One region of the Thermus brevis genome, then DNA from elsewhere that is predicted to be linked to it. Evidence: riboswitches for the same ligand, from Rfam matches in the RefSeq annotation. Region 1 holds a riboswitch; the other holds the start of a gene.

Region 1 (4,351 bases):
GGCTATTCCCCAACGCCACGGAAAGGGGAGTGAAGTCCTCCGAGGCCCAGGCGGCGGCCAAGGCCCCTAGGTCCAGGCGCAGAAAAAGCCCCCACAAGGGGGCAAAAAGGAGGAGAAAAAGGACGCCTAGGCCCAGGGTATAGGCCCAAGGAGGAGGGGGAAGAAGCCCTCCGGGGGACAGGGGGTAGGGCCGGAGGCGCAGGTAGAGGGCCACGGCGAGGCCCAGGGTGAGGATCTCCAAAAGCATGAGGGCGCTGGCCTCGGGGAAGGCCAGGCGGTAGGCCAAGAGGGTGTAGACCTCCACCTCGAGGGTGGCGTACCGGGGCCCCCCCAGGAGGAGAGGGACCCCGAAGGCGGAAAAGGCGTAGATGAACACCAAAAGCCCTGCAGAACCCAAGGCGGGGAGGAGGAGGGGAAGCCCTACCCTTAGAAAAGCCCTGGGGCTCGAGGCCCCCAGGACCCGAGCCGCCTGCAAGGGGCCTTCCAGGTTCAAGGCCACCGGCAGGAGGATCCTGAGGGCAAGGCCCAGGTTGTAAAAAATGGCGGCCAGAAAAAGGATGGCCTTGGTGCCGTAAAGGTCCACCCCCAAAAGTCCCCTGGGGCCCAGGAGGGCTAAAAACCCCAGGGCCACCACCGGGGTGGGGAGGACGAAGGGCAAGGTGGAAAGAGCCAGGAAAACCCCCCTAAGGGGGAAGCGGCGGCGAAAGAGGAAGGCCAGGGGCAGGGCCAGGGACAGGGTGAAGAGGGCAGAGAGAAGCCCATACTCCAGGCTCCAGAGGTAGCGCTCCCAGTAGTAGGGGTCTGCCAGGGCCCGGGCAAACCCCTCCCCTACCCCCAGGGCCAGGATGCGGAAAAGGGGGTAGAAGAGGGCTAGGCTCAGGAAGAGGAGGACGAAAAAGCCTCCGTAGGCCATCCCCCTAAGCCTAACCCCCAAGCCGCCCGGCGAAAAGCCCAGGGCCTTCCCAGCCTGAGGGAGGCGCTACCGCCTGCCCTGGCGCACCGACTCGGGGCTTTGCCCCTGCAGGACCACCTTGGTCCACTCCTCGATCCAGCGCTCCCGGTTTTGGGCCATGGCCCTGGGGTCCATACGCACGCTCCCAAGGGGCTCAGGCGCGAAGCGGAAGACCTCGGGGAGCCTGGCATCCCGGCGGGCCGGGTACATCCACATCTCCGTGGGAAGGTTCTCCTGGACCGGCTTGGAAAGGAGCCAGTCCACCACCTTCCTGGCCCCCTCCAGGTTCTTGGTCCCCTTCAGGATCCCCACGAACTCCACCTGGAAGAAGGCCAGCTCGGGGAAGAGGTTTCCCGTGGGCGGCTCTTGGTACTTCCCCTCGGAATAGTAGACCTCGGCGGCGGGGCTGGTGGTGTAGGAGACCACCAGGGGCCTATCCCCCTTGTAAAGGGTGAAGTGGGTGTAGTAGGCCTCGCTCCACCCCTTGGCCACCCGCACCCCTCCATCCCTGAGCTTGGCCCAGAAGTCCAGGTAGCCATCCTCGCCGAAGCGGGCCACCGTGGCCATGAGGAAGGCCAGGCCCGGGGAACTGGTGGCGGGGTTTTGCACCACCAGAAGCCTGGCGTACTCGGGCCGAGCGAGGTCGGCGGGGGCCTTGGGCAAGGGACGGTCCTTGAAGTAGGCCCGGTCGTAGTTCAGGCTCACCCAGCCGTAGTCCACGGGAAGGGCGCGGAAGGTAGGGTCCAGAAGCAAGGTGGCCTTAAGGTTCTGGATCTCTGGGCTACGGTAGGGCAAGAGGATATCCGCCTCGAGGGCCCGGGAGAGGAAGGTGTTGTCAAAGCCGTAGATCACGTCGGCGATGGGGGCTCCCTTGGTGAGGATGGCCCGGTTTAGGGTTTCCCCGGCATCCCCCCCTTTAAGGAAGCGGAGCTTCAGGCCGGTTTCCCGCTCAAACCGGGCGATGAGCCCCTTATCCAGGGAAAAGCTGCTGTGGGTGAGGACGGTGATCTCCTGGGCGAAGCCGAAGGCCAGAAGGACCAGCAGGGCAAAGATCCTCAACATAAAACCCCTCCTTGTCACCGGGAGGGGCCTTGGTCACCTTCCCTACGCCGGCATTACCCGGATCAGGTTCCAAGGGTATCTCTCAGCCCCATAAGAGGGCACCCCCGGTGACGCCCTGAGTTTACCACCCTTCCTGGCCCTGGAAGGGCATCCCTCACACCCTCCAGAGAGCCAGCAGGCCCTCGAGGACCTCCCGGAAGGCCTCGCCAAAAGCCTCCGGCTGGTCGATCCAGGGGTAGTGCCCGGCCCCGGGTATCACCCGGATGGGGGCTTTGAGGCGTTCCGCCACCTCCTCGGCATAGGGGTAGCTGGTGCCGTCCTTCTCCCCCACCAGCAGGGCCACCGGCTTGCGGCTTGGGGAGAGGTAAGGAGTGTAGTCCAGCCGCCAGAGACCGTTTTTCCAAAAGGCCAAGGCCGGGGTATCCGGCCCCAGGATGCCCGAGCCCTCCGCCACCCACTCGTACTCCAGGCGGCCATGGGGGGTGGGAAACATGAGGCGGTCGAAGAGGAGCTTGGGCTCCGCCTTCTCCAAGGCCGCCCTCAGGTTCGCCTCGGGGTCGGCCAAAGGCTCAAGCCCCGCCGCCTCCGCAAGCCTTGCGGAAAGCCAGGGGAAGCTCACCCAGGGGGAAAGGAGCACCGCCCCCAGGACCTCCGGGTAGCGGCGGAGGAGCTCCAGGGCCACCAGGGCTCCGAAGCCGTGGGCCAGAAGATGAAACTGCTCCAGCCCCAGGGCCTCGGCCAGGGCCACGGTATCCTCCACCAGGGCATCTATGGTGAAAAGCCTGGGGTCCTGGGGAAGCTCCAGGCTCCGGCCGGAACCCCGCTGGTCGAAGTAGATGACCCTGAACCCTTCCAGGTAGTCCTGAAGCCCTTCCCTCAAGGCGTAGGCGTTTCCCCCAGGCCCTCCGTGGAGGACCAGGAGGGCCGGGGCATGCTCGTCCCCCACGTCCTCCACGTAAAGCTCCGCCTCCCCTACGGGGATGTAGCCGATTTCTTCCCGCATCCCCTATAGACTACCCCATCCTCCAGGGTGAAGGCCCAAACCTTAACCCCGGGCAGGGCCCTGGCCTTGGCCAAGGCTTCCTCCCCGGCGCCGAACACCTCCAAAAGCCAGACCCCTTCCCCCGCAAGAAGCCAGTAGGGATGGGGAAGCTCCCGGGCCAAGCCCAAAAGGGCCTCCTTTTCCTTGCCCTCCACAAAGACTACCCTCATCCCCTCCCCCAAAGGCGGTGGTAGAAGAGGATCTCCGCGCTTTCCTCCAAGGTGGTGAGGAGGCTATAGGCCTCCAGAAGGGCGTCCTCCGGCTTCTCCTTAAGCCCTATGGCAAAGGCCCCGTGGCCCCTTAACAGGCAGGCCCGGTGCCCCTTAAGGCCCTCCGCCACGGCCAAAGCGGCCTCCAGGGTGGCGCTTGTGGTCTTGGGGGCAAGCACGGGAACCTCCTTCAGGTAGTACTGGCCCTCGAGGTCCAGGGGAACAATCCGGTCCAGGTGCAAGGAAAGAGCCACCGCCACCCGGGGATGGGCGTGGACGATGGCCCGGGCCGGGGTCGCCCGGTACACCTCCCGGTGGATCACGCTCTCCACGCTGGCCCCTTCCGGAAAGGGGCCCTCGAGGGGCACCTCCACCAGGTCCTCGGGGGTCAGGCGGGCCTTCTGCACCCCGCTTTTGGTGATGAGAAAGCCCTCCTTGGTGCGCACGGAAAAGTTGCCCGCGGTGGCGGAGATGAGCCTGTGGTGGAAAAGATCCTCCCCCACCTGGCGAAAGGCGGTGTAGATCCGCGCCAGCATGGGCCCATTATGGCGCAAAAGCCCTTCTGGGGGCGGCGCTTAGGAGCCCCCACCCTGGCTATGCCAGGGTGGGGTGGCCCTAGGCTTGCTTCCCAGGCTGCTCGCGGCGGCCAGGGCGGCGGAGGGCAGGCTCCTTCTCCTTGGCCTCCACCGCCTCCTTCCTGGCTTCCTCGATGGCCTTGAGGGTCTTCTTGTCCACCACCTGGGTAAAGCGCACGAAGTCGTTTCCGGTCCCCGCAGGGATCAGGCGGCCCAGGATGACGTTTTCCTTGAGACCGATGAGCTCGTCCTTCTTGCCGGCGATGGCCGCCTCGGTGAGCACATGGGTGGTGTTCTGGAAGCTGGCGGCGGAAAGCCAGCTCTTGGTGGACAGGGCGCTCTTGGTGACCCCCATGAGGAGGGGCTTCCAGGCCACCGGGGTCTTGCCCTCGGCGATGAGCCGCTCGTTCAGGGCCTCCACGTCCCACTTCTCCAGGACCTGGCCCTCCAGCAGGCGGCTATCCCCGGGATCGGTGACCTCCACGTACTTGAGCATCTGCCGCACCACGAT
Region 2 (4,351 bases), 790 kb from region 1:
ATGTCGAAGAAGCTCTTCCTCTTGGCGGCGCGGAACTCCGCCTCATAGATGGGCACGGTGCCCAAAGGAACGGTGGCCACCTCGAGGATTCTTTCCCGGATGGCCTTCAAGTCCCCCCCTGTGGAGAGATCCATGATGGTGTCCGCCCCGTACTGAATGGCCACCCTGGCCTTTTCCACCTCCTCCTCGAGGTTGACGTAGTCGTAGGAGGTACCCAGGTTGGCGTTTACCTTCACGCTGAGCCCTTCCCCGATCCCCTTGAAGTCCCGAAGGGTGCGGTGGTTGGGGTTCCTGGGAATCACGATCTGCCCCGACACCACCCCTTCCCGCACAAACTCAGGGGAAACCCCCTCCTTCTCCGCCACGTAAGCCATCTCCTCGGTCACGATGCCCTTCCTTGCCGCTTCCAGCTGGGTCATAGCTACACCCCCAAAAGCTCGAGAATCCTCTTCGCCGTCCACGGGGCCAGGAGGATGCCGTTCCTTCCATGGCCCACCGCAGCCAGCACTCCCCTTTCCACCTCACCCACGAAAAGCTCTCCCACCGGCCTGTACCCCCAAAGGGCCTCCCGGAACCTGGCCCCTGCCAGCAGGGGAAAGCGCTCGTGGGCGTAGTCGGAAAGCCACCTTAGGCCGAATAGATCCACTCCTTGAGCCCATCCCTCTCGCTGGGTGGCCCCCACGTATACCCCACCCTCCCGGGGAAGGAGGTACCCTTCCCCAGCGAAAAGGGGGGCAGGAGGAGCCGGGCCCTCGAGGACCAAGGCCTCCCCCTTCAGGGGCCGGACCCCAAGGCCAAATCGGCTACCCCAGGCGCCCACGGCCAGGAGGACGAACCGGGCCTGGGCGGTAAAGGGCTCCTCCCGCCAGCGCCCTCGCACTCCCCCTTCCTTCACCTCCTCCACCTCGGCTTGAAGGAAAGGGGTTTCCATGACCTCCAGAGCTTTCAGTAAGGCCTTGCGGAGGGCCTTGGGATGGACATACCCCCCAGGGAAGGTACGCGCTCCCCTTCCACCCCGAACCGGGTAGGACAAGGACTCCTGGGCCTCCCAGGCCTCCTTTTCCACCTGGGACAGGGCCGCCACCTGGGTGCCGCTAAACCCCGCCTCCACCTTCCATCCCTTGACGGCAAGCTCCTCGAGGAGGCCTGGATAGTACTCCAGGCCGAAAAGGGCCGCCTCCAAAACCTCCCCGGAAAGCCCCTCGGGATAAGGAGCCAGCATCCCCGCACTGGCCAGGGTAGCCGCTCCCTCCTTACCGGCATCTAGGAGGAGGACGGAAAGCCCCCGCTTCCTGAGCTCGTAGGCGGCGAGGGTTCCGATAATCCCCGCCCCCACCACCGCCACCTCTACCCTCACGGCTTAGGACCTCCCAAAGGGATGCCCTCCATGGGGCTCGAGGGGCTCGCCACCTCCCGGGGTCGCATGGGGCCGGCCAAAAAGGCTTTCCTCCCCGCCTCCACAGCCAAACGAAAGGCCTCAGCCATGGCCACGGGATCTTGGGCCTCGGCAATGGCGGTGTTCACCAGCACGGCGTCCAAACCCATCTCCATCACCTCCGCTGCATGGGAAGGGAGGCCAAGCCCTGCGTCCACCACCACCGGGGGCAGTGAGGTCTTCTCCCGGGCGAAGAGCTCCAAAAGGGCCCGGGTCCTCACCCCCCAGCCGGAGCCGATGGGGGCCGCCAGGGGCATCACCGTAGCCGTGCCCTGCTCCGAAAGCTTCTTGGCCAGGACGAGGTCAGGACCGATGTAGGGCAGGACCAGGAAGCCCTCGTCCATGAGCATCCTCGCCGCCCTCAGGGTTTCCACGGGATCGGGGAGGAGATAGGTGGGGTCAGGGATCACCTCCAGCTTCACCCACCTCTCCCCGGTGAGAACCCGGCCCAGCCGGGCTATCCTCAACGCTTCCTCCGCCGTCCTGGCGCCTGCCGTGTTGGGCAGGGGGCGCACGCCCTCTAAGGCCTCGAGGAGACCCACGTGCCCGGGCATCCTGGCCTCCACCCGGCGGATGGCCACGGTGACCACTTCGGCCCCCGCAGCCCTTATGGCCTCTCGCATCACCCCGAAGTCCCGGAACTTGCCCGAGCCCAGGATAAGACGGCTTTTAAGCTCTATGTCCCCGACCTTCCAGGTGTCCATCTAGCCTCCTTGCATGAGGGTGACCACCTCCACCACATCCCCCTCCTTCAGGACGTGGTGAGGAAGCTCCCGCCCCAGGTAGGCCTCCTCGTTGAGGAGGACCGCCACCCGGGAAAGATCCACGTCCAGCTCCTCCAGAACCTCCCTTAGCGTCTTGCCCTCGAGGGGCTTAGCCTCCCCGTTAAGCCACACCATAAAGCCGCTCCCTGAATGCCTGGGCCGCCCGCTCGGGGTTCTCAGCGTCCAGGATGGCACGGACCACCACAACTCGGCGCGCCCCAGCCTCCGAAACCTCCCCCAGGTTCTCCAGGGTGATGCCGCCGATGGCGTACCAGGGCCTCTCCCCCAGGTTCTCCCGGGCCCAGCGCACATAGCCCAGGCCCGCGGCCCGCCTCCCCGGCTTGGTGGGGGTTTCCCACACAGGGCCTATGGAGAGGTAGTCCACTCCTTCCTCGAGGGCTCTTAGGGCCTGTTCGGGAGCGTGGGTAGAGCGGCCCACCATCCCCTGAAAGAAACGCCGGGCCTCCGCGGGCGTCAGGTCCCCTTGGCCAAGGTGCACCCCATCCGCTCCCAGAAGGGCCGCCAGGTCCGGCCGGTCGTTGAGGAGGAAGGGCACCCCATACCGTCGGGCCAGGGCCAGCATCCTCTCCCCCAGGTCCAGGATGGGCCTCGCCTCCCAGTCCTTGGCCCGAAGCTGCACGACCTCCACCCCACCCGCCAGGGCCCGTTCCGTCCGATCCAGCACCTCCACCATGGACCAACCGGGCCTCGGGGTCACCACCAGATAGAGCCTTCCCAGCAAGCTTTCACCTCCCCAGCGCATGTGCCCTACGGGTAAAGCCTCAAGCGGGTCTCCAGGGCCCACGCGGCCTGGGGAGAAGTCGGTTTGTAAGGGGATTCTTCCGCATAGGCTTCCCTCCGCCGGCATTACCCGGATCAGGTTCTAAGGGTTGCTAGGAGAAACCTAGCTCTCAGCCCCTCCATTGGGGCACCCCTAGCCTGTCCCTTCCACTATAGCATGCGGGGCTCTCGAAAACCCGGCCTGGGGAACAGGGCATATACCCTTGACTTTCACACACTCAATGGTATATCATGCCGGGCAATCCCCCGGGGAGGGGGGAAAGGAGGCGGAATGGCAGGACTCAGCGCGGAGGCCGAAGCCGAAATCCAGTATCTGGAGGCCATGATTTCCCGCCTCGAGGCGGGGGAGGAAGACCCCGAGGACTTCCGGGTCTACCGCCTGAAAAACGGCATCTACGGCATTCGGGGAAGGCCAGAGCACCACATGGTGCGCATCAAACTCCCCGTGGGCCGGGTAAGCCCGGAGGCCCTAAGGGTTCTGGCAGAGGTGGCGGAGCGGTATGCAGAAAACCGTCTGGCCCACGTAACCACCCGGCAGGCGGTGCAGCTTCACCACGTGCACCGAAGGGACGTACCCCACGTCCTCCGGGCTGTAAACGGGGTGGGCCTCACTACCCGCGAGGCCTGCGGCCACTCCATCCGAGCCATCACCTGCTGCCCGTACGCCGGAGTTTCCCCTGAGGAGCCCTTTGACGTGACTCCCTACGCCGAGGCCGCCTACCGCTACTTCCTCCGTCACCCCGTGGGGCAGAACCTGCCCCGCAAATTCAAGATTGCCTTCGAGGGGTGCGCCACAGACCATGCCCGTACCCCCATTCACGACATCGGGGTGGTGGCCGCGGTGGAGGGGGGCAAAAGGGGCTTCCGCCTTTATGTGGGCGGGGGCTTGGGAGCGGCTCCTATGAGCGCGGAACTTTTGGAACCCTTTACCCCAGAGGAGGACCTCCTCCCCACCATGCTGGCCATCATCCGCCTCTTTGACCGCCACGGTAACCGCAAGGTCCTAACCCAAGCCCGGCTCAAGTTTCTGGTAAAGAAGTGGGGAATTGCCGCCTTCCGCGAGGCGGTAAGGGAGGAAAGGCGGATCGTGAAGCTCACCGCAAGCGGTGAGGACCTAAAGGCCTGGCAACCTCCCCAGGACCTCCCACCCCCAAGCCTTCCCTCCCCTCCCAGGAAGCCCTTCTCCTTCGCTCCCGGGTTTGATGCCTGGCGCCGCACCAACCTCTTTCGTCAAAAGCAAGAGGGCTACTACACCGTGGCCCTGCGCCTTCCCCTTGGGGATATCACCTCGGAAGGGCTCAGGGCGCTGGCGGATATCGCCGAAACCTACGCTGGAGAAATAAGGAGTGCC

What was found. Region 1 has a riboswitch for thiamine pyrophosphate ahead of KQ693_RS04615 (thiamine ABC transporter substrate-binding protein). Riboswitches for the same ligand answer to the same signal wherever they lie in the genome.
Region 2: another riboswitch for thiamine pyrophosphate. It lies ahead of thiE (thiamine phosphate synthase); the one in region 1 lies ahead of KQ693_RS04615 (thiamine ABC transporter substrate-binding protein).

The regions. Positions count from the first base shown of each region.
Region 1 is NZ_CP102606.1:809,771-814,121, reverse strand. It holds gene KQ693_RS04620 (ABC transporter permease) at 1-913, opposite strand, end outside; gene KQ693_RS04615 (thiamine ABC transporter substrate-binding protein) at 980-2,014, opposite strand; TPP riboswitch at 2,036-2,130, opposite strand; gene KQ693_RS04610 (alpha/beta fold hydrolase) at 2,169-3,017, opposite strand; gene KQ693_RS04605 (hypothetical protein) at 2,987-3,226, opposite strand; gene KQ693_RS04600 (fuculose-1-phosphate aldolase) at 3,223-3,801, opposite strand; gene rpoC (DNA-directed RNA polymerase subunit beta') at 3,881-4,351, opposite strand, start outside.
Region 2 is NZ_CP102606.1:1,604,186-1,608,536, reverse strand. It holds gene thiC (phosphomethylpyrimidine synthase ThiC) at 1-419, opposite strand, end outside; gene KQ693_RS08780 (NAD(P)/FAD-dependent oxidoreductase) at 422-1,357, opposite strand; gene KQ693_RS08775 (thiazole synthase) at 1,354-2,139, opposite strand; gene thiS (sulfur carrier protein ThiS) at 2,140-2,334, opposite strand; gene thiE (thiamine phosphate synthase) at 2,321-2,941, opposite strand; TPP riboswitch at 3,036-3,145, opposite strand; gene KQ693_RS08760 (nitrite/sulfite reductase) at 3,272-4,351, shown strand, end outside.